Regions from separate parts of the Lentzea sp. NPDC004782 genome, predicted to be linked through region 3. Evidence: riboswitches for the same ligand, from Rfam matches in the RefSeq annotation. Region 3 holds a riboswitch; each other region holds the start of a gene.
The links. Region 3 has a riboswitch for glycine ahead of gcvP (aminomethyl-transferring glycine dehydrogenase). Riboswitches for the same ligand answer to the same signal wherever they lie in the genome.
Positions count from the first base shown of each region.

Region 1 (7,889 bases), on a different contig from region 3:
ACGTGCGCTCGTTCGAGGCCAACGAGAACGCCGTCGCCACCGCGGTCGACCGGTTCGGTGGGCTCGACCTCGCGGTGTTCAACGCGGGCGCGGCCGGGCCGCGCGCCTTCAGCGTCTCGGGCTATCGCGACACGATGCGGGTCAACCTCGACGCCACCGTCTACGGCGTGGCCGCGTGCGCGGACGTGATCAGCGGCGGCTCGGTGCTGGTGGTGGCGAGCATCGCCGGGCTGACCGGCTCCCCCGACGTGTACTACGCGACGGCGAAGCACGCCCAGATCGGGTTGGTGCGGTCCGTGGCGCAGACCCGGCCCGGCTTCCGGATCAACGCGCTGTGCCCCGGCCTGGTCGACACGAGGGCGGTGGCGGCGTACCGATCGGAGCTCGTGGCCGCGGGACTGGCGCTGGCGTCACCGGACGAGGTCGCCGTGGCCGCGGAGACGGTGCTCGGTGATCAACGCACCGGTCGGGTGTGGACGGTGGAAGCGGGCCGCCCGGCCGCGCTCGCGCAGGGGTCCCCCTAGCCGGGAAACCCCTCGCAGCTCACCCTACCCATCAGGTCTGACAGTGCCCTGAGCAGCGAAAAAGGGGGCCCGCAGGCCCCCTTTTCCCGTCAACCGGGTCAGAGCGTCGAGTAGAGCGGGTGCTTGGCCGCCAGCACCTCGACGCGGGCGCGCAGCTCGTCGATCGCCGCGCCGGGCTTCAGCGCCTCCGCGATCACGTCCGCGACCTCGGTGAAGTCCACCTCGCCGAAGCCGCGGGTGGCGAGCGCGGGCGTGCCGATGCGCAGACCGGAGGTGACCATCGGCGGGCGCGGGTCGTTCGGAACGGCGTTGCGGTTGACCGTGATGCCGATCCGGTGCAGGACGTCCTCCGCCTGCTTGCCGTCGAGCTCCGAGTTCACCAGGTCGACGAGGACCAGGTGGACGTCGGTGCCGCCGGTCAGGACCTTCACGCCCGCGGCCGCCACGTCCGGCTGGGACAGGCGGTCGGCGAGGATCTTGGCACCCTCCAGGGTGCGGCGCTGGCGGTCGGCGAACTCCGGGGACGCGGCGTGCTTGAACGCCACGGCCTTGGCGGCGATCACGTGCTCCAGCGGGCCGCCCTGCTGGCCGGGGAACACCGCCGAGTTGATCTTCTTGGCGATGTCGGCGTCGTTCGACAGGATCACGCCGCCGCGCGGACCGCCGAGGGTCTTGTGCGTCGTGGTCGTCGTGACGTGCGCGTGCGGGACGGGCGACGGGTGCAGGCCCGCGGCCACCAAGCCGGCGAAGTGGGCCATGTCGACCATCAGGTAGGCCTCGACCGAGTCGGCGATGCGGCGGAACTCGGCGAAGTCCAGCTGGCGCGGGTACGCGGACCAGCCGGCGACGATCAGCTTCGGGCGGTGCTCGTGGGCGAGGCGCTCGACCTCGGCCATGTCGACGCGGCCGTCCGAGTCGGACACGTGGTACGGCACGACGTTGTAGAGCTTGCCGGAGAAGTTGATGCGCATGCCGTGGGTCAGGTGACCGCCGTGCGCGAGGTCCAGGCCCAGGATCGTGTCACCCGGCTGCAGCAGCGCGAACATCGCGGCCGCGTTGGCCTGGGCGCCCGAGTGCGGCTGGACGTTGGCGAAACCCGCGCCGAACAACGACTTGATGCGCTCGATGGCGAGGCGCTCCACGACGTCGACGTGCTCGCAGCCGCCGTAGTAGCGGCGGCCGGGGTAGCCCTCGGCGTACTTGTTGGTCAGCACCGAGCCCTGGGCCTGCAGCACCGAGACCGGGGTGAAGTTCTCCGAGGCGATCATCTCGAGGGTGCCCTGCTGGCGCGCCAGCTCGGCGGCGACCGCCTCGGCTACCTCCGGGTCGAACTCCGCGAGGGAGGCGTTGAACTGGTCGGACATCTGGAAGAACTCCCTACTTGGCGCGCTTGTAGAACGGAAGTGCGACGACCTCGACCGGCTGCTTCTTGCCGCGGACGTCCACCAGCAGTTGGGTGCCGGGCTCGGCACTGCCCCTCGACACGTAGGCCATGGCGACCGAGTAGCCGAGCGTCGGGGACAGGGCGCCCGAGGTGACCTCGCCGACCACCTCGTCGCCGTTCAGCACCGCGTAACCGTGCCGGGGGGCACGGCGCTCCGGCGTCTTCAGCCCGACCAGGACCGAGTCCACACCGGACTCCGCGACCTTGGTCAGCGCGTCGCGGCCCACGAAGTCACCCGGCTTGTCGAGCTTCACGACGCGGCCGAGGTTCGCGTGGTACGGGGTCAGCGAGGTGGTCAACTCGTTGCCGTACAAGGGCATCCCGGCTTCGAGGCGCAACGTGTCGCGGCAGCCGAGACCGCACGGCCTGAGCTCGTGCGCGGCACCGGCTTCCAGCAACGCGTTCCACACCGCGGCGGCGTCGGCGGGCGCGACGAAGAGCTCGAAGCCCTCCTCACCCGTGTAACCCGTGCGGGCCAGCAGTGCGTCGACGCCAGCGACCGAGGACGGGTAGGACGCGTAGTACTTGACCGTCGAGAGGTCGGTGTCGGTCAGTCCGGAAAGGATCTCGACCGACTTCGGGCCCTGGATCGCGATCAACGCGTAGTCGGTGGACTTGTCGGTCACGACGGTGTCGAACCCGGCCGCGCGCTCGGCCAGGGCGTCGGCGACCACCTGGGCGTTGGAGGCGTTGGCGACGACCATGAACTCCTCGTCGCCCAACCGGTACACGATCAGGTCATCGAGCACGCCGCCGTCGGCCTGCGTGATCATCGTGTAGCGCGCCTTGCCGACCGCGAGCGCCGAGATGTGGCCGACCAGCGCGTAGTCGAGCGCCTCGCCGGCCTGCGGTCCGGTCAGCACGATCTCACCCATGTGCGTGAGGTCGAACAGGCCCGCGGTGGTGCGCACGGCGTGGTGCTCGGCGAGCTCGCTGGAGTAGCGCAGCGGCATCCGCCAGCCCGCGAAGTCGGTGAACATCGCGCCGAGCTGCTCGTGCTCGGCGTTCAGAGGCGTGAGGCGGGACATCAGAACGCTCCTCCAGGGTGCGCCGAAGAGCCGGACGAGGCCGGCTGAGGCAACAGAAGAATGACACGGTCCATCGGAGACTCCTCTTCCTGAGCAGCCTCCCCCTCTGTCATGAGCCTGAGAGCTTCGCCACCTTCAGTGGCTTGCACCGTGGGCGAGGCCGATGGCCTGCTTTCCAGAGTTGCCTTCGTCGTGCGGTATCTGTGCCTGAGAGATTCCGGGGAGGAGTTGCTCCTTCGGCGCTCCGACTCAACGGAGCTCTCCCGCGCGACATCGACGGCCGTGTTCAGTTGGTAGCCCCAGACGCTAGCAGGCCAAACGTCACAGCGGCACGCCCTGCGCCGTCTTCTCGACCACCTTGCGCTCCGCCCAGAACGACAGGAACGGGATCGTCCCGGCGAGCAGCACGAGGGCGGTGCCCTTCATCGACCAGCGCAGCTTCAGCGCCAGGTCGACGGAAATCACCAGGTAGATGGCGTAGAGGAAGCCGTGGACCGGACCGACGACCTTCATGAACTGGCCCATGTCCGCGGCGTACTTGAGCACCATCGCCACGCACAACAGCAGCAGGAAGACACCGACCACGTAAGCCATGACCCGGAACCGGGTCAACGCACCCTTCATCTGCCCGCCTTCGTTCACCGACCGTCCCGCGCGTTGAGGTCCGCGAGCATGCGGTTGTAGGCCGCGAGCTCCGCGTCTTCTTCGTCGTCGAAGTGCTCGACAGGCGCGGGTTTGACGGCGTCAACGGTAGTCACCGGCATCGCGGCGGGTCCAACCGGCTCCGGTGCGGAGAGAGGCTCGTCACGGCGCTGGCGCGCCAACCGGCGGAAGCGCCACACCATGAAGGCCGGGAAGAGGCCGAAGAGCGGCCACTGGAGCACGTAACCCAGGTTCTGGAACGTGCCGCTGGCGGACTCGAAGCGCTGCCACTGCCAGTACGCGAGCCCGCAACAGGCGATCAGAGCGACCAGGCAACCGAGCCCGATCAAGATTCGCTGGGGGGTGAGGAGGCCGCGCACGACCTCCAGACTACTTGGGTTGGGCCTCCGGACAGGAGGCCACCCGTGAGGGTTGAACTCAGGGCTGCCGAATCCACGACAGCCCGTCCATCACTTACGCCACGCCGTCCCGGCGCTGCCTCTGCAGACGTGCGACGCACCAGGCCGCGGCAGAACCGCGGCGAAGGTGCTGGAGAACCGTCATCGGACCCAAGCGCCGTCCGAGGTCGGCAGGGGTCAGGCCCGCCGCGCGGTAGTCGAGCGCGCGCTGGTCCAACGGGCTGATGCCCGCGTCCCACCACTGCTCGGCCTCGGCGACGTCGCCCACCAGCTGCCAGTAGCTCGCCGCGGCAGCGAGCAGTGCCTCGGGTGCCTCCGGCGCCCGCTTGCGCATCGCGGCCACGTAGGCCGGATCCGCCGAGTCGACCTTGACCAAGCCACGCGACCCGCCCTTGTTGCCTCCCCGCTGCACGGGGATGCCGGGCGCCGAGGGGGGAGCCTCCGCGAGCCACGCGTTCTTGATCCGGTTCACCTCCTGCATCTCTGCGTCATCAGACCGTTCAGCCGCCCACTGCTTCAACAGCTCGTGGACCCCGGAGTCCTCGACCATCCATGCCTCCTCGTCGGTCGGGGATCGGCCATTGCAGCGGAAGGTATTCGGTAGGTCTGACAATCGCCAGACCCTGAATCCCCAGAACACCCGTTACCAGTGCGTGATTGGCCTCATTCCACCCATCCGGCTCAACGCGAACGGCCGAGGATCACCCAGTGTCACTAGCTGATCGGGGTGGCCGTCCCGAAGAGGCTCCTGATGAAGGTGATGATCGACTCCGCGCCCTGCCGGAGCCAGCCGAGCACCGTCTGGACCGCGGCAGCGGACTCCTGGGGCCGGGTGATCAGGAGGAACAGCACCAGCGCGACGCCCGCCAGCACTAGCACCTTCTTGAGGTTCACAGGTACCTCTCCGTCCATGTCGGTCACAGGTGGGGCGGCGAACCGCCCGTGTCACCCGACATGGTCCCCCATTCACCCGTGTGATGAACAACGACCACGCCCAACTGGGTTCAGGATCCACCAGCCACGCACGCCTGCGCGACGGGGAATGTCACCCGAATGGCGGCTAAAGGGGTCGATGTCCAGCGCCGATGTCCTGGGCACGAGGTGAACACGGACACCCTCGCATCCCACAGCTTGGACCAGACACTGTTGCACCGGGCCTCACCCGGATGCCGACCACCCGGCATCACGCTCTGTCACCTCGTCGTGTCCTTATTAATGCGCACCCGAGCATTCATCCAATAACTCCTGACCGACGCAGTTCCATAATTTGGGCGTCCGCCACACCCATGTCGGCAAGCACTTCCCCGGTGTTCGCGCCGGTCGAAACCGGAGGCGTCGGAACCGACGTCGGAGTGCGGTCGAAGCGCGGTGCCGGCGCCGGGTGCAGCGAGCCGGAGACGTCCACGAACGTGGCCCGTGCCGCGTTGTACGGGTGCCGCGCCGCCTCGGCAGGCGTCAGCACGGGTGCCAGGCACGCGTCGGTGTCCCGCGCGAGGTCGGCCCACTCGTCCCTGGAACGGGTCTTCACCGCCGCCGCGATGCGTTCCCGCAGGTCAGGCCAGTTCGCCGGGTCGTTGCGCGACGGTGCGTCCTCCAGGCCCAGCACGCGCACCAGATCGGCGTAGAACCTCTCCTCCAGCGCGCCCACGGCCACGTACTTCCCGTCCGCGGCCTCGTAGACGTCGTAGAACGGCACGCCGCCGTCGAGCATGTTCTCGCCGCGCCCGCCCGGCCACATGCCCGCGGACCGCATCCCGTGCAGGAACGTCGTGAGCAGCGCCGCCCCGTCGACCATCGCCGCGTCGACGACCTGGCCGCGCCCGGAACGCTCCCGTTCGTACAGTGCCGCGAGCACGCCGACGGCCAGCAGCAGCCCTCCCCCGCCGAAGTCGCCGAGCAGGTTGATCGGGAACGACGGCGGGCCACCGGCGCGTCCGAGAGGCTCCAGCGCACCCGCGACGGCGATGTAGTCGATGTCGTGCCCGGCGCGGTCGGCGAGCGGCCCGTCCTGTCCCCAGCCCGTCATGCGCCCGTAGATGAGGCGCGGGTTGCGCGCGAGGCACTGCGCCGGACCGATGCCCAGCCGCTCGGTGACACCCGGCCGGAAGCCCTCGACCAGCACGTCCGAGCGTTCGACCAGCCTCAGCACCAGCTCGGCGCCCTCGGGCCTGCGCGTGTCGATCGCGACCGAGCGCCGGTTGCGGCCCAGGAAGTCGCCCGGCACGGTCGGGCGGCTGCCCGGCTTGTGCACCTGGATCACGTCGGCGCCGAGGTCGGCGAGCACCATGCAGCCGAACGGCGCGGGCGCGAGGCCGGCGAGCTCGACGACACGAAGTCCTGCGAGGGGCCCCGTCACAGGGACCTCGCGATGATTTCCTTCATGATCTCGTTCGTGCCGCCGAAGATCCGCTGCACGCGGGCGTCGGACCAGGCACGTGCGATCGGGTACTCGTTCATGTAGCCGTAACCGCCGAACAGCTGCACGCACTCGTCGACGACCTTGCCCAGCCGGTCGCTGGCCCACCACTTCGCCATCGCCGCGGTCGGCACGTCCAGTTCACCGCGCAGGTGCTTCTCGATGCACTCGTCGATGAACGCCCTGGTCACGGCCGCCTCCGTCGCGCACTCGGCGAGCTTGAACCGCGTGTTCTGGAACTTGATCAGCTCCTTGCCGAACGCCGTGCGCTCCTTCACGTACTTCAGCGTCACGTCGACGGCCGCCTCGATGCCCGCGATGCAGCACACGCCGATGATCAGGCGTTCCTGCGGCAGCTGCTGCATGAGCTGGACGAACCCGAGCCCCTCCTGTTCGCCCAGCAGGTTCGCGACGGGCACGCGCACGTCGTCGAAGAACAGCTCGGCGGTGTCCTGGCCCTTCATGCCGACCTTGTCGAGCACGCGGCCGCGCCGGATGTCGTTCTCCACAACGATCAGCGAGATGCCCTGCGCACCCTGCGCCGGATCGGTCTTCGCGACCACGATCACCAGGTCGGCCTGCACGCCGTTGGTGATGAAGGTCTTCGAGCCGTTGATGACGTACTCGTCGCCCTCGCGGACCGCCTTCGTGCGGATGCCCTGGAGGTCGGAGCCCGCACCGGGCTCGGTCATGGCGATCGCGCCGACGTACTCGCCGGACGCGAGCTTGGGCAGCCAGCGGCGCTTCTGCTCCTCGGAGCCGTAGGAGTTGAGGTAGTGGGCGACGATCCCGCTGTGGACGCTGTTGCCCCAGGCGCTGTCGCCGGCGCGTGCCTGTTCTTCGAGCAGCACGGCCTCATGCGCGAACGTGCCGCCGCCGCCCCCGTACTCCTCGGGGATGCTCAGGCACAGCAGGCCGAGGTCACCGGCCCTGCGCCACAGGTCGCGGTCGACCTGCTTCTGCTCGGCGAAGCGTTCCTGGTGCGGCGCGACCTCCTTCTCCACGAACGTGCGGGCGAGCCGGCGCAACTGGTCCAGGTCGCTGTCCATCCACCGCGATCGACGCTCTGCCATGCGTTCCACACAACCACCGGCCAGTGGTCCACGCCATGACCGGCGCGCCAGGCCGTCCCCCGAAAAAGTGAGCGAAAATCCCACCCCGGTCGTCCAGACTGCACGGTATGCAGATCCACCAGGTCACGCCGGACGAGTGGCGGCTGTGGCGTGACATCCGCCTGGAAGCGCTGGGCAGCGATCCCGAGGAGTTCGGGTCGACGCTCGCCCGCGAGCAGGAGTTCGGCGAGGACGAGTGGCGGGCGCGGGCGGCGGAAGGGCTGAAGCTCGTCGCGCTCGATCCCGGCCCCGCAGGCCTGGTCGCCGCCACCGGGGAGCCCGACGGGCTGTACCTGTACTCGAT
Region 1 covers NZ_JBEXJN010000004.1:6,273-14,161, reverse strand. The annotation lists gene ABZV40_RS04820 (SDR family oxidoreductase) at 1-524, shown strand, start outside; gene glyA (serine hydroxymethyltransferase) at 623-1,888, opposite strand; gene gcvT (glycine cleavage system aminomethyltransferase GcvT) at 1,902-2,996, opposite strand; glycine riboswitch at 3,093-3,181, opposite strand; glycine riboswitch at 3,182-3,272, opposite strand; gene ABZV40_RS04805 (DUF3817 domain-containing protein) at 3,318-3,620, opposite strand; gene ABZV40_RS04800 (hypothetical protein) at 3,635-4,018, opposite strand; gene ABZV40_RS04795 (helix-turn-helix transcriptional regulator) at 4,113-4,607, opposite strand; gene ABZV40_RS04790 (hypothetical protein) at 4,772-4,969, opposite strand; gene ABZV40_RS04785 (CaiB/BaiF CoA-transferase family protein) at 5,289-6,413, opposite strand; gene ABZV40_RS04780 (acyl-CoA dehydrogenase family protein) at 6,410-7,546, opposite strand; gene ABZV40_RS04775 (GNAT family N-acetyltransferase) at 7,654-7,889, shown strand, end outside.
Region 1: another riboswitch for glycine. It lies ahead of gcvT (glycine cleavage system aminomethyltransferase GcvT); the one in region 3 lies ahead of gcvP (aminomethyl-transferring glycine dehydrogenase).

Region 2 (7,889 bases), on a different contig from region 3:
CGGTGGATCTCCGCGCGGGCCAGCGGAACCAGCGCCTCGGCCTCGCCGTGCTCGGCCACCTTGTCCAGCAGTGCCAGCCTTTGCAGCACCGCCTCTCGCAGGATCCGGTCCATCACATCTTCGCCGTGGCCTGGTCGAGCAAGGAGCCCAGCCGTCGCGTCTGAGTGGCGGACATCACAGCGGTCTCACCCGGCGGTGTGACCAGCAGAACTCGGTCGTTCTCCACCAGAACGGTCATCGATCTGTCTCGACCGAACGGGTCGTGGCAGTGGATCCATCCCTGTGGTTCAGCCATGGAATCTCCCTTCGAGGGACACCCGACTCCGTCTTCATCGGCTGTCGGCCCTGCTCGCCGCACCGCGGGCGGGGGAATTCACTCGTTTGCTGGACGGGCCGAACACGGGCAGTGGTCCAGTCGGGGAAACTTTCTGTGCGCGTTTGGGCGGGGGTGCTGGGCGCGGCCGTGCCGGGCCCGCTATATTTGGTTCCGGCGGCCCCGCTCCCAGTGACCCCCAGGCTGGTTGAGCGCGGCCGCCCTTTACGTACGCGGGCCTCGGTGCTCGTTGGCCTTCGGCCAACTTCGCCGAGGCCCGCAGTGTTTGTCGGGGGGACGACCCCCGAACCCCCGCAGGTTCAGGCGCTGTGCGCCTTCACGGTTCTGTGCGCCACCACGATCGCTTCCGCAGACTTCCTTGCGTCGCGAGGTCTCGTACGCTGTAAGGTGCTCGTACACCGTAAGGGGGATGAGATGACTTCGACGACCGAGGAGGTCGGGGTGCGCCCGCACCCCCAGCGCTGGGCCGTGCTCGGCGTGCTCTGCCTGTCCGTGATGGTCGTGGTGCTCGACAACACCGTGCTGAACGTGGCGATCCCGTCGATCTCCACGGGACTGCACGCCAGCACCGCCGACATCCAGTGGATGATCAACGCGTACTCGCTCGCGCTGGCGGGCCTGCTGCTCACGACCGGCAGCCTGAGCGACCGGTTCGGCCGCAAGAAGGCGTTGCTGGCCGGTCTTCTGCTCTTCGGCGCGGGCAGCGCCGTGGCGGCCTGCGCGGGTTCGCCGCAGGCGTTGATCGCGGCACGCGGCTTCATGGGCGTCGGTGCCGCGATGCTGATGCCCGGCACGCTGGCCGTGCTGATGCAGTTGTTCGACGAGAGGGAACGCCCGAAGGCCATCGGCATCTGGGCCGCGGTCACGAGCCTCGGCTTCGCGGCCGGTCCGGTGATCGGCGGCGCGCTCATCAGGAACTTCTGGTGGGGTTCGGTGTTCCTCATCAACGTGCCGGTGGCGGCCCTCGCCATCGCGGCCGTCGCGGCGCTGGTGCCGGAGTCGAAGGACCCGGCCGTGCGCAGGCCCGACGTCGTCGGCTCGATCCTGTCGATCATCGGCATGGTCTCGCTGGTGTACGCGGTGATCTCGGTGCCGGAGCACGGGTTCGGCTCGCCGGAGTTCGGGGTGCCGGTCGCGCTCGGCGTGGTCGCCATGACGGCGTTCGCGTGGTGGGAACGGCACACCGCGGAACCGATGCTGGACCTCGGGTTCTTCAAAGACCGCCGCTTCACCGGTGCGGTGGCGTCGGGGGTGCTGGCCGCGTTCGGCATGGCGGGCTCGCTCTTCCTGCTGACGCAACACCTTCAGGGCGTGCTCGGCTACAGCCCGTTGGAGGCGGGTGTCCGCGTGGCGCCGATGGCGATCGCGTTGCTCGTCACCAGCAACACCCTGGGCCAGCTCGTGCTGAAGCTGGGCGCCGGCAAGGCGATGCTGCTCGGCATGACGATCGTCGCAGGCGGCGTGGTGCTGCTGTCGATCGGCAACACCTACCCGCCGACGCTGGCCGGGCTCGTCCTCATCGGCGTCGGAGTCGGTGTGGCGCAACCGGTTGCGGTCAACGCGCTGATGGGTTCCATCCCGCCGGAACGCGCGGGTATCGCGTCCGGGTTGTCGAGCACGCTGACGGAACTGGGTTCCTCGTTCGGCATCGCCGTGCTGGGCGCGCTGTTGTCGGCCCGGTTCGCCGCCGCGCTGCCGGACGGCGTCCCGTCGCGGTCCCTCTCCGAAGCACTGCACAGCGGGGCGGACATCACGGTCGTGCGCGACGCGTTCTCGTCCGGCATGAGCGTGAGCCTCGTCATCGGCGCGGTCGCGGTGTTCCTGGGAGGTGTTGTGGCCAGCGTGTTGTTGCGACGTGCCTAGGATCGCCGGTGTGGACAGCGTGTGGTTCGGCAAACCGAGACCCGGCAGCGGCCAGCCCCTCGGGCTGAGCCGGGAGGTGATCGTCCGCAAGGCCGTGGAGGTGCTGGACGAGCACGGCCTGCAGAAGCTGTCCATGCGCAAGCTCGCCGCCGAGCTCGGTGCCGCCCCGATGTCGCTGTACTGGCACGTGCCGACGAAGGACGCGTTGATCGAGCTCTGCCTCGACGAGATCTACGGCGAGTTCGACCTGCCTGCGCCCGACGCCGACTGGGAGCCCGCGTTGCGCGGGATGATGCACTCGTTGCGTCATCTCGCGCTCAAGCACCCGTGGTGGGTCCGCGGCATCGGCGAGTTCAACAGCATCGGCCCGAACGCCGTGGCGATGGCGGACTCGATGCTTGAAACCATGCTGCGCGCCGGCCTGTCGATCGCCGCGGCGGCGCAGTCGGTGTCGGCGGTGTCCAGCTACGTCATGGGCCACGCGATCGCCGAGGTGAACTTCACCGCCAGGGGCGGGATGGACGCCCCGCCGCCGGACCTGGGCAAGATCGCCGACCTGTACCGGGAGAAGCACCCCCGTTACGTCGCGATGCTCGGCGAGCAGGAGGTGTGGTCGCTGGAGGGGCAGTTCGAGTTCGGGCTGGACTGCGTGATCGACGGCATCAAGGCGCGCGTCACGGCGCTGCGGTCGTGAGCTGGTCCGTCGACGGCTCGCTCCGGCGGCCCGTTGAGGTCACCGCTCTGCTGCGGCGCGCTCGCGTGGTGCTCTGCATCGCGATCGCACTCGCGGCAGCGGATCTCGGCGGTGGCGCGTACTTCGACGAGCACCGCGGCTTCGTCGTGGAGGCCGGTGCGCACGACCCGCGCGAGATGATCGCGAGAACGCGGCTCGCACCGAACGACCTCACGTTCGCCGAGCGCTGCGAGCGGTATCTGGCCGGAGGAAAGGCGAAACCCCCGCAGCCTTGATCGCGTGCGGGGGCCTCATTCATTCAGTTGGTCTCAGACAACGGTCTCCAGCGGCGTGTGCACGAGGCCGGTCGCCTCGGCCACCGGGCCGTTGGTCAGCTGACCGGCGTGGGCGTTGAGGCCCAGGGCCAGCGAACGGTCGTCCTTCAGCGCCTTCTCCCAGCCCTTGTCGGCCAGCGCGACCGCGTAGGGCAGCGTGACGTTGGTCAGGGCGTAGGTCGAGGTGCGCGGGACGGCGCCGGGCATGTTCGCCACGCAGTAGAAGACCGAGTTGTGGACCTCGTAGGTCGGCTCGGCGTGCGTGGTGGCACGGGAGTCCTCGAAGCAACCGCCCTGGTCGATCGCGATGTCGACGAGCACCGAGCCCGGCTTCATGTCGGCGACCAGCGCGTTCGACACGAGCTTCGGGGCAGCGGCACCCGGCACCAGCACGGCGCCGATGACCAGGTCGGCCTCGCGGACGGCCTGCTCGATGGCGAACGAGTTGGACGCCAGCGTGCGCAGGCGACCCTGGAACTGGGCGTCGATCTGGCGCAGGCGGTCGACGTTGGTGTCGAGGATCTGCACGTCCGCGCCCATGCCGACGGCGATGGTGGCGGCGTTGAGGCCCGCCACGCCGCCGCCGATCACGACCACGCGGGCCGGGGCGACGCCGGGGACGCCACCGGGCAGCACGCCGCGGCCGCCGGAGGGCTTCATCAGGGAGAACGCGCCGACCTGCGGGGCCAGCCGGCCCGCGACCTCGGACATCGGGGCGAGCAGCGGCAGCGCGCGGTTCGGCAGCTGCACGGTCTCGTAGGCGATGGCCGTGGTGCCGGACGCGAGCAGCGCCTCGGTCAGCGGCTTGTCGGCGGCGAGGTGCAGGTACGTGAAGAGGGTCTGGCCGGCGCGCAGCCGCGGGTACTCCTCGGCGATGGGCTCCTTGACCTTGAGGACCATGTCGCCCTCCGCCCACACGTCGTCGGCCGAAGCGAGGATCTTGGCGCCCGCGGCGAGGTACTCCTCGTCCGTGATCGCGGAACCCAGACCGGCGCCCTGCTCGACGAACACGTCGTGGCCGCGGCTGGTCAGCTCGTGAGCGCCCGCCGGGGTGAGGGCGACGCGGTACTCGTGGTTCTTGATCTCGCGGGGAACTGCGATCCGCACGATGACTCCTCCGTTCGGGCTGGCCTCTGTGCACCAATCTGAGGCAGCCGGAAGGTCATGTCACCGTGCGGATCGCACTATCCCGTCACTGTCCGGTTGTTCTGTCAGGACAAAGCCACTTTGAACACCCATGCGTGCTCGCCGACGCCCGCAGGCACGTCCACCACGAGTTTTCCACCCGATCGGGTCCACTTCAGGGGTTTGTCGCAGCCCAGCAGCGTGACGCGGTCACCGTCCTTGATCGGCACCGGAGCGTCGACCACGAGCTGTGGGCCCGGCTGGGCCAGCGAGGTGATGTAGAAGGCCTCGTTCGGCTTTACCGTGAACCGCAGCGAACCCAGCTGGGCCATCCGCGACCAGTACGTCGTGCCGTAGATCGACTCGCCGTTCGTGCGCAGCCAGGCGCCCGTCTCGCGCAGCCGCTGCTGCATGATCTCGGGGATCGAGCCGTCCGCCCTCGGGCCGATGTCCAGCAGGAAGTTGCCGTTCTTGGACGTCGTGTCGACCAGCGTGCGGATCACCTCGTCCGCGGTCATGTACATCGAGTCCGGCGTCGCCCGGTTCCACCCGTACGAGCGCGGGTCGAGGCCGCGCGAGGCCTCCCACTTCTTCACCACGGTGTTCGGGTACGTCGCGTACTCCGGCGTCGTGTAGTCGTGGGTCTGGATGCCGCACCGGTCGTCCACCGTCACGTCCTTGGGCACCGCCCGGTTCTTGGCCTTGTTGAAGTAGTCCGCCAGCACCCGCCGCGAGTCGTTCGCGCCGCCGATGTCGCACCAGATGACGTCCGGGTCGTACCCGTCGACCAGCTCGGTCATCTGCGGTGCCTGGTAGTCGTGCACGAAGTCACGTCCTGCCTGGTAGCCGGTGTAGGGCTCGGGGGCTCCGCTCCACGGGTTGCGCGGCGCGTGGCCGCTCCACGGGCTGTCCGGGTTGAACCACTCGGGCATCGAGAAGTAGAGCCCGTTCTTGAGGCCCGGCGTGTACTTGCGCGACGCGTCGAACAGCTCCTTCACCAGGTCGCGATGAGGGCCGAGGTCGACGGCGTCACGGCCGGACACCTTCGAGTCCCACAGCGCGAAACCCTCGTGGTGCTTGGAGGTCAGCACGTAGTACTTCGCCCCGGCCTCCTCGAAGAGCCGCACCCACTCGCGCGGGTCGAACTTCGCGGCGGTGAACTGCGGGATGAACTGGTCGTAGGCGAAGTCCTTGCCGTACGTCGCCGCGTGGTACGGGTTCACCGCGTTGTTCGGGTCCTGCATCCACTGCCAGTACCACTCCGCGTACTGCTCACCCGGTGGCGACCACGCGGGCACCGAGTAGAGCCCCCAGTGGATGAAGATCCCGAACTTGGCGTCGTCGAACCAGTACGGCGACTCGTGCGCGGCCAACGACGCGTCCATCGCCTGGTAGTCGGCGACGCCCAGGGAGAACCTGGCGTTCTGCGAGGCCGAGACGCGGCCCGACCGCGCCGTCACCTTCCCGTCGAACGTGCCGGTCCGGTAGGCGTGGATCCCGATCCGCACCCGCGCCTCCTCGCCGGGCGCGAGCCGTTTCACCGACGCCGGCTGCAGCGTCACGACCCCCAGTCCCTCGGCGCGCACGGAGATGTTGGACACCCACTGGTCACCGAGGTTCACGACGGTCGCCTCGATCGTCTGACCGCCCACGCGCGGCAGCTTGGTCGTGCTGCGCGCGGCACGGACCGCGAGCACCTGCCCCTTGCCCGCCGGCTGCACCGACAGCGCGAACACGTGCAGCGAGGACTTGCCCTCCGCGGCCGGGCTCGTCACCGGCAGCGTGACGGCTACCGCCTCCTTCTGGGGATCCGCCCACAGTTGTGCGGTGCCGATCGACACGGGGTGCTCGTCACGGCCGCCCGGCGAGTACCGGAACGGCGCGGAGATCGGACCACTGCCCGAATACCAGTCGGGCCCGCTGATCGCTCCGGTGGTCGAGGACCCGTCCGCGTAGTGCACGGTGGCGGTACCGCCGGCCGCTCCGTACGAGGACGCCACGAGCAGGTGCACGGTCAGGTAGTGCCCTCGCGGCAGGTCGATCCGCTGGCCGAGAGCGACCACGTTGTTGTTCTTGGTCTGTGAATTTCCCGGGAAGAGGTACGGCACGCCATCGGCCGTGACCTGCCCGGACGGCAGTGCTTCCGCGGGGAACGCGTAGCCGGAACCGTCGAAGTTCCCGGTCCGGTCCGACGCCGTGTCGATGCCGTCGTTGTCGAAGAGGTGGCTGATGGGAACGGTGACGGGAGCCGGTGCCTCCGCAGCCGTGGCGGTGGGGACGGGAGTCAGCACCAGTGTGGTGAGCAAGGCGACGATGAACGGTTTCCGCATGAGACCTCCGATGTCTGCCTGCACTCACCATGGCAGCGCTCTCCCCGATGTCAACCGTCTCGCGTTGACACTTGGCGGTGGCCGCACATAGCGTTCGCGCTCGAGAACTGAAGACCGGCCGCGGTGCCCGTGAGGCACCAGAACCCGAGTGGGAGAGACCTCGACGAAGAAGTCGGGGCGCCGAAGGGGCAAGCTCCCGCACACTCTCAGGCAGCAAGACCGCTCGGGGTAGGCAACTCTGCACGGCGGAGGGGGCTGTTACCAGACCGAGCCGTCATAGCCAGAGGAGTCGTCGTGGAGTTCCCCGAGAACCTGCTCTACACCCACGAGCACGAGTGGGTCGACTGGACGCCGGGTACCCAGGACCCGCTGACCTGCGGCATCACCGCCTACGCGGCCGACGCGCTCGGCGACATCGTGTTCGTCCAGCTGCCCGAGGTGGGCGCGAAGGTCGTGTCGAACGAGGTGTGCGGCGAGCTCGAGTCCACCAAGTCGGTCAGCGACCTGTTCTCCCCGGTCACCGGTGAGGTCATCGAGGTCAACGGCGCGGTCGTGGACGATCCGGCGATCATCAACAACGACCCGTACGGCCAGGGCTGGCTCTTCCGCGTGCGCGTGGAGTCCGCGGAGAACCTGCTCACCGCCGCCAAGTACGCGGAACTGACCAAGGACTGATCAGTGGCGATCAGCGTTTTCGACCTGTTCTCCGTCGGCATCGGACCGTCCAGCTCCCACACCGTCGGCCCGATGCGCGCGGCGGCGATGTTCGTCGAGAAGCTCGGCGCGCGTGTGTCCGAAGTGGACCGCGTGCACGTCGAGCTGTTCGGCTCGCTCGGCGCGACCGGGCACGGCCACGGCAGCCCGAAGGCCGTGTTCCTCGGCCTGGAGGGCAACCTGCCGGAAGAGGTCGACCCGACGGTCGCGGCGGCCCGCGTCGAGGAGATCGTCACCGGCGGGCGGCTGCGGCTCGGCGGCGTGCACGAGATCGGCTTCGTGCACGACCGCGACCTCGTCATGCACCGCCGCAAGTCGCTTCCGTTGCACCCCAACGGGATGAGCTTCGAGGCTTACAAGGGCGACGAGTCCGTCGAGCACGCCGTGTACTACTCGGTCGGCGGCGGTTTCGTCGTCGACGAGAACGCCTCGGGCACCGACCGGATCAAGCCGGACACCACGCCGTTGCCGCACCCGTTCCTCACCGGTGACGAACTGCTCGCGCGCTGCCGGGA
Region 2 covers NZ_JBEXJN010000025.1:119,752-127,640, forward strand. The annotation lists gene ABZV40_RS23790 (hypothetical protein) at 1-113, opposite strand, end outside; gene ABZV40_RS23795 (hypothetical protein) at 113-238, opposite strand; gene ABZV40_RS23800 (MFS transporter) at 749-2,197, shown strand; gene ABZV40_RS23805 (TetR/AcrR family transcriptional regulator C-terminal domain-containing protein) at 2,208-2,891, shown strand; gene ABZV40_RS23810 (hypothetical protein) at 2,888-3,166, shown strand; gene ald (alanine dehydrogenase) at 3,200-4,312, opposite strand; gene ABZV40_RS23820 (alpha-L-fucosidase) at 4,417-6,660, opposite strand; glycine riboswitch at 6,800-6,892, shown strand; gene gcvH (glycine cleavage system protein GcvH) at 6,955-7,335, shown strand; gene ABZV40_RS23830 (L-serine ammonia-lyase) at 7,339-7,889, shown strand, end outside.
Region 2: another riboswitch for glycine. It lies ahead of gcvH (glycine cleavage system protein GcvH); the one in region 3 lies ahead of gcvP (aminomethyl-transferring glycine dehydrogenase).

Region 3 (7,889 bases):
TGACTCTCTACCTGAGGTTGAGGGTCGACACTCCCCGCGCGTCGCGTTGACCTGCCCTCTGACCGGTCTTACCGTCGAACTCGAGTGGACGTCGCTGGTTTGCGTGAGCTGACGTAGCGGCTTGACGGCCATGAGTTTCGTGGCCGTTCCGAGGGGAGGCAGGCGTGGTCGAGGAAGCGCCCGTGCGGGCCGAATCCGGGCAGCAGGGTGAGCTGTTCCCGGACTCCTCGCTGCCGGACGAACTCGTCGGCTACCGGGGTCCCGCGGCGTGCCAGATCGCGGGTATCACCTACCGGCAGCTCGACTACTGGGCGAGGACCGGACTCGTCGCGCCGACGGTGCGGATGGCTCACGGGTCCGGGAGTCAGCGGTTGTACTCCTTCAAGGACATCCTGGTCCTCAAGGTCGTGAAACGACTGCTGGACACCGGTGTCTCACTGCAGAACATCAGGGTCGCGGTCGACCACCTGCGCCGCCGCGGCGTGCAGGACCTGGCGAAGATCACGCTCTTCTCCGACGGCACGACCGTCTACGAGTGCACCTCGCCGGAGGAGGTCGTCGACCTGCTGCAGGGCGGTCAGGGCGTGTTCGGCATCGCCGTCTCCGGTGCGATGCGCGAGATCAGCGGCACGATCCACGAGTTCCCGGCCGAACGCGCGGACGGCGTGGAAATCGCTCCCATGACCGAGGACGAACTGGCCCGCCGCCGCCGCGAACGCGCAACCGGCTAACCCCGCTGCTCGACTGCACGCGGGGACGTTGCGTGCGGTAGGAGTGCACGAAAGCTCCCCGCGTGCGCATTGAGTCGCTGAGACGTTCGTCGCGTCCCTGACGACTACGTGGGCTGCCTGCGGGTATTCTTCGCGGGTAGTCGCTGAACTCAGGCGGGAGAGACCGGGTCACGAGCCCGGCGCCGAAGGAGCAATTCCCTCCCCGGGAACCTCTCAGGCACCCAGGACCGCGTGAGCGAGACGCCTCTGGAAAGTGGAACCCTCCCGGGTTCCCGCCGACGGTGAAAGCCCCAGTCACGGCAGGGGTGAACCTCTCAGGCGCCCTTCGGGGTACGGACAGAGCGGGGAGGGCACCAGGACACGTGTGCCCGCAGCCCCCGGAGGCGTTAGATGACGCAGGACCGCATTCCGCTCGCCGCTCTCGAGCACGGCACCCCGTTCGCCGACCGCCACGTCGGCCCGCGGCCCGCCGAGCTCGCGCGCATCCTCGACGTCATCGGCGTCGGATCGCTGGAGGAGCTGGCGCAGCGCGCGGTGCCGTCGTCCATTCACGAGCGCGACCTCGTGCTGGACCTGCCCGCCCCGGCGACCGAGACCGAGGCGCTGGCCGAGCTGCGTGAGCTCGCGGCGCAGAACCGCCCGATGACCCAGATGATCGGTCTCGGCTACTACGACACCGTCACGCCGGGCGTGATCCTGCGCAACGTCCTCGAAAGCCCGGCCTGGTACACCGCGTACACGCCGTACCAGCCGGAGATCTCGCAGGGACGGTTGGAAGCCCTGCTGAACTTCCAGACCATGGTCGGCGACCTGACCGGCCTGCCGGTGGCGAACGCGTCCATGCTGGACGAGTCGACCGCCGCCGCCGAGGCGATGACGCTGGTGCGCCGCGCCGGTCGCGCCAAGTCGAACAAGTTCGTCGTGGACGCCGACACGCTGCCGCAGACGCTGGCCGTCATCGAGACGCGCGCCGAGCCGCTGGACATCGAGATCGTCGTCGCCGACCTCTCGCAGGGTATCGAGGGCCTCGGACTGGGCGGTGACTTCTTCGGTGTGCTGCTGTCGTACCCCGGCGCGTCCGGTGTGGTCCGCGACCAGAAGGCGCTCATCGAGGAGATCCACGCCGCCGGTGCGCAGGCCGTCGTGGCCGCCGACCTGCTCGCGTTGACGCTGCTGCGCGCGCCGGGCGAGATCGGCGCGGACGTCGTCATCGGCACGACGCAGCGCTTCGGTGTGCCGATCGGGTTCGGTGGGCCGCACGCCGGCTACATGGCCGTGCGGTCCGGGCTGGAGCGTCAGCTGCCCGGCCGTCTCGTGGGTGTCTCCGTCGACGCCGACGGCTCGCTGGCGTACCGCCTGGCGTTGCAGACGCGTGAGCAGCACATCCGCCGCGAGAAGGCCACGTCGAACATCTGCACCGCGCAGGTGCTGCTGGCCGTGATCGCCTCGATGTACGCGGTCTACCACGGTCCCGAGGGCCTGCGGGCGATTGCGACCCGCGTGCACCGCATGGCCACCGTGCTCGCCACCGGTCTGTGCGAGGCCGGTCTGGACGTCGTGCACGGCGAGTTCTTCGACACCGTCCAGGTCCGCGTTGAAGGCCAGGCCGCGGCTGTCGTCGAGAAGGCTCGTGCGGCGGGCATCAACCTCCGCAAGGTCGACGAGGACGTCGTGGCAATCGCTTGCGACGAGAAGACGACGCGCGCGCACCTCGCCGCGGTGTGGGAGGCGTTCGGTGTCACCGGGTCCGATGTGGACGCGATCGACGCCGACACCGCCGACGGCATCCCGGCCGACCTGCGCCGCACGTCGGACTACCTGACCCACCCGGTCTTCCACGCGCACCGCTCCGAGACCGCGCTGCTGCGCTACCTGCGGGCGTTGTCGGACAAGGACGTCGCGCTCGACCGGAGCATGATCCCGCTCGGCTCGTGCACGATGAAGCTGAACGCGACCGCGGAGATGGAGTCCATCACGTGGCCGGAGTTCTCGACGCTGCACCCGTTCGCGCCCGTCGAGGACGCCAAGGGCCTGCTGAAGATCGTCTCGGACCTGGAAGCCTGGCTGGCCGAGGTCACCGGCTACGACGCGGTGTCGTTGCAGCCCAACGCCGGTTCGCAGGGTGAGTTCGCCGGTCTGCTCGCGATCCGCGCCTACCACCGCGCCAACGGCAACGCCGACCGCGACGTGTGCCTGATCCCGTCGTCCGCGCACGGCACCAATGCCGCGTCCGCCGTCATGGCAGGCATGCGCGTTGTCGTCGTGAAGTGCGACGACAAGGGCAACATCGACATGGGTCACCTGCGCGAGACCGTCGCCGAGCACACCGACGACCTCGCCGCGATCATGATCACCTACCCGTCGACCCACGGCGTGTACGAGGACACCGTCCGCGAGGTCTGCGGCCTGGTCCACGACGCGGGCGGCCAGGTGTACGTCGACGGCGCGAACCTCAACGCGTTGATCGGCCTCGCCCGCTACGGCAAGTTCGGTTCGGACGTCTCGCACCTGAACCTGCACAAGACGTTCTGCATCCCGCACGGCGGCGGTGGCCCCGGCGTCGGCCCGATCGGCGTGCGGTCGCACCTCGCGCCGTTCCTGCCGAACCACCCGCTGCAGCCGACCGCGGGGCCGGAGACCGGCGTGGGGCCGATTTCCGCGGCGCCGTGGGGTTCCGCGTCGATCCTGCCGATCTCGTGGGCGTACGTGCGCATGATGGGCGGCGACGGCCTGCGCCGCGCGACCCTGACCGCCGTGGCCGCCGCGAACTACGTCGCGCGCCGCCTCGACGAGCACTACCCGGTCCTCTACACCGGTGAGGGCGGCTTCGTGGCCCACGAGTGCATCCTCGACCTGCGCCCGATCACCAAGGCCACCGGCGTGACGGTGGACGACGTGGCGAAGCGCCTCGCGGACTACGGCCTGCACGCGCCGACGATGTCGTTCCCGGTCGCCGGCACGCTGATGGTCGAGCCGACCGAGTCCGAGGACCTGGCCGAGATCGACAGGTTCATCGACGCCATGATCGCCATCAAGCGCGAGATCGACCGCGTGGGCGCGGGCGAGTGGCCCGTCGAGGACAACCCGCTGCGCAACGCCCCGCACACCGCGGCGTGCGTGACCGTCGGCGAGTGGAACCACCCGTACACCCGCGAGGAGGCCGTGTACCCGGCCGGAACCTCGGCTCCGAAGATCTGGCCGCCGGTCCGCCGCATCGACGGCGCGAAGGGCGACCGCAACCTGGTCTGCTCCTGCCCGCCGCTCTCGGCGTACGGCAGCTGACCCTGCTTTTGCGGGACGGTACGCGGGGCCCTTTCGTACTCGTGGAGAGTACGAAAGCTCCCCGCGTACTCTCTGTCAGGCCTCGGCTGGGCAGGTCGGGTCGCCGCAGGCTTCGTCCTCGCTGAGGCCCGGCTTGGTCAGATCGTGCTCGAACGCGTAGTGGAAGCACTCGGGGTGCATGCGCTCGAACAGCTCGAAGTCCTCCTGGTCGAGGTCGACGGGCTCGCCGCAGCGCTGACAGATCTGGTCCTCTGACACGGCGAGATCGTCTCACTCGCACAACGGCTCGGGCCGATGCCGTCCGAACAGCGCGAGGGCGGCGATCCACGTGTCCGGGTCGCCGTCCCAGTCCAGCGCCTTGATCTGGTCCACCGACCTGCGTCCGCCGATCGCCCGCATCAGCTCGAACGAGGTCGTCCGCAACGTCCCGGCGGGCTCGCCGTGCCCGAGCACGCGGTCCCCGTGCTCCAGCGCGATCCGCAGCGCGGGCACCCCGTTCTCCCGCATCCGCTGATCGAGCTGCTGCAACGGTTTCGTGAGCGCCGACCGCACGGCGAGTCCGTCCCGGTCGCCGGGGGCGTCGAGCGCACCGCGGAGGTCGTGCTCGTGCTGCACCACCTCGGCGATCAGCACGGCCCCCATGGGCGTGTCGAACAACGGCGCCGCGAGCTCCCGGTTCGCGTCCCACTCCGCGAAAGCGTCGGCCAGCGAGTTGCCGCGCCGGTCGCGCACCTGCCGTTCGCCCCACTCGCCGGTCTCGACACCGTCGAACCGGCGGTCCACGAAGTCGCGCAGACCGCCGGCGAGGTGCGCCACCACGTCCTTGACCGACCAGCCCGGTGTCGCCGCGACGGGCGTCTGCGGGTCACGGCCCTCGACGAGCGAGGTGATCCGTTGCTTGGCCGCGTCGTAGACGGGGGCGTTGGTCATGGTCAGACCTCGTACTCCAGGGTGTAGGTGCTGCTGCCATCCTCCGCCCAGACGACGGTGGCCGCACCTTTCGCGCCCGCGTACTTCCCGGTGCCGTCGACGATCTCGATGACGCCCTCGACACCGGTCCGGTAGGCGCCGACGTGCCGCAGCACCAGCGTGCCGTCGTCAGCCGTGATCTCCTCCAGCGCGGTCGTCCAGGCCACGTCGTCGCTGTAGTACATGAGGTAGCGGCACTGCGAGACGCCGCTGATGTCGCCCGTGTACGAGAACGAGACGTGCGCCTCGGTGAGCTTGCGGCCCTCGACCTCCTTGTAGGAACGGCCGTCCCAGGTGTTCTCGTCCCAGCTCTTCACTTCGATGGTTCCGGTTGCCTTCATGGGGACCACTCTGCTGGCAAAACCTGACAGTTCGTGTCAGGTTTACGGCATGAAATCCAGCCGGCTCATCCAGGTGCTCCTGCTGCTGCAGTCGAGGGGGCGGATGACGGCCGACGAACTGGCCGCCGAGCTGGAGGTCTCGCCGCGCACGATCTACCGCGACATCGAGTCGCTGAGCGCCGCCGGCATCCCCGTCTACGCCGACCGCGGGCCGAGCGGCGGCTACCAGCTGATCGACGGTTATCGCACCCGCCTGACCGGTCTGACCGGCGCGGAGGCCCAGTCGCTGTTCCTCGCCGGCCTGCCCGGCCCGGCCGAGGAGCTGGGGCTCAAGGAGTTCGCCGCGGCGGCCCAGCTGAAGCTCCTCGCCGCGCTGCCGACCGAGCTGCGGACGCGCGCCGAGCAGATCCGCCAGCGCTTCCACCTCGACACCCCGACGTGGTTCCGCGGCGACCAGCCGACCGAGCACCTCGCGACGATCGCCGACGCCGTCTGGGAACAGCGTCGCGTGCGGATGACCTACGAGCGCTGGGGCGGCCAGGCCGTGCAGCGCGAGGTCGACCCGTACGGGCTCGTGCTGAAGGCGGGCACCTGGTACTTCGTCGGCAGCGGCCGCACCTACCGCGTGTCCCGCGTGCTGGCCCTTCAGTCCACTCCGGACACCTTCGAACGGCCACGCGACTTCGACCTCGCGCGGTACTGGGCGGAGTGGTCCGAGCAGTTCGAGTCCCGCATGTACGGCGAGCGCATCGCGGTCCGCATGACGCGAGCAGGCCTCGACAAGAGCCAGTACCTGCTCAGCGGCTATCAGGCCCGTGTCATCCGCGAAACGTCGCCGCAACCGGGCGAGGAGTTCGGCTTTCCCACCGAGTCCACCCGGCACGCGGTCGCTGACCTGCTGAAATTCGGTGCCGACGTGGAGGTGGTGGCGCCGGTCGAGTTGAGACGCGAACTGATCGAGACAATCAAGGCGATGCAGGACCTCTACAACGATGCGAAGCTACCCGCATGGTTCCGCTGATCTCGTTGAACAACGGAGTACGGATCCCTCAACTGGGCTTCGGCGTCTTCCAGGTGCCGGAGGACCAGGTGGCCGGCGCGGTGACCACCGCGATCGAAGCCGGCTACCGCAGCATCGACACGGCCGCCGCCTACCGCAACGAGTCCGGCGTCGGCGACGCGATCGCCGGCGTCCCCGACCTCTTCATCACCACCAAGCTGTGGAACTCCGACCAGGGCTACGACTCGACGCTGCGCGCGTTCGACGAGAGCATGCGTCGTCTGCGCCGCGACGTGCTCGACCTCTACCTCATCCACTGGCCCGTCCCGTCCCGCGACCTGTACGCGGAGACGTGGCGCGCCTTGGAGCAGCTCTACGCCGACGGCAGGGTGCGCGCGATCGGCGTCTCGAACTTCCAGCCGCACCACCTCCGACGGCTGCTCGACGAGTTCCCGACGGTCCCAGCGGTGAACCAGATCGAGCTGCACCCGTGGCTGCAGCAGACGGAGATGCGCAAGCTCCACAGCGCGCACAAGATCGTCACCGAGGCGTGGTCACCGCTGGCCCAGGGCGCGCTGCTGGGCCGGATGGAGATCACCGGCCTGGCCGACAAGTACGCCAAGACCCCGGCCCAGATCGTGCTGCGCTGGCACGTCCAGCTCGGCAACGTCGTGATCCCGAAGTCCGTCACGCCCTACCGGATCAAGGAGAACATCGACATCTTCGACTTCGAGCTGGCCCCCGACGACATGACCGTGATCGCCGAGCTCGACAACGGCACCCGCACCGGCCCGGACCCCGACCGCTTCAACGCCGCCTGAGGACCAGATCCGCAGCCCCCTGGCCGCGCCACCGGCCGCCGTGATCTTCCGGCCAGCTCACGGGCGCCGTGGCGCGGCTCCGACAGCACCCGGTCCACCGCCTGCCTGAGGTTCGCCGGCCTCCTGAGGGTGATCGCGGCGGGCCCGCCCGCGAAGCTGCCGGCACGCGACCATCAGGTCGGTCCGCTGGAGCAACCGGTCCTGGCGGATGAACGGCGCCATGCGCCCGTTGCTCGGCAACGGGCCTTTGTAGTCGGCGCCACCCGTTGTGCACACGACCGCCGGTGGTCAGGCCTTCGTCGACAGCACCTGGCCGAGAGCCGCCTCGATCCCGTCGTTCTCCACCACGGACACGGATCCACCGGTGGTCTGCGCGATGTCCGTCAACGCGCCCTTGTCCACCTCACCGCCGATGGCGATGAAACTGATCGCCAGGTCCGTCCCGTGCAGCTGCGACTTCAACGCCGCCAGGTCGATCCCGCCGTCCGACTTTCCGTCCGTGATCACCACGACGCGGTTGACCCGTCCGGCCACGAACCCGTCGTGTGCGCTTTCGTAGCAGGCCGCGAGCGCGCTGTAGAGCTGCGAGCCCTCCACGGTCTTGAGTCCGTCGATCGACCGGCGCAGCGCCTCGCGCTTCTCCGTGACGGGCGCGGTCGCGACGAGCTGCTTGTAGGGCTTGGTGCCGTCCAGGTCGCGGGCGAACTCCCAGAGTCCGAACGACCCGGACACCGATCTGTCGACC
Region 3 covers NZ_JBEXJN010000060.1:40,388-48,276, forward strand. The annotation lists gene ABZV40_RS37870 (MerR family transcriptional regulator) at 165-731, shown strand; glycine riboswitch at 876-971, shown strand; gene gcvP (aminomethyl-transferring glycine dehydrogenase) at 1,122-4,013, shown strand; gene ABZV40_RS37880 (hypothetical protein) at 4,089-4,271, opposite strand; gene ABZV40_RS37885 (maleylpyruvate isomerase N-terminal domain-containing protein) at 4,284-4,943, opposite strand; gene ABZV40_RS37890 (DUF3224 domain-containing protein) at 4,946-5,323, opposite strand; gene ABZV40_RS37895 (YafY family protein) at 5,373-6,344, shown strand; gene ABZV40_RS37900 (aldo/keto reductase) at 6,332-7,144, shown strand; gene ABZV40_RS37905 (extracellular solute-binding protein) at 7,433-7,889, opposite strand, start outside.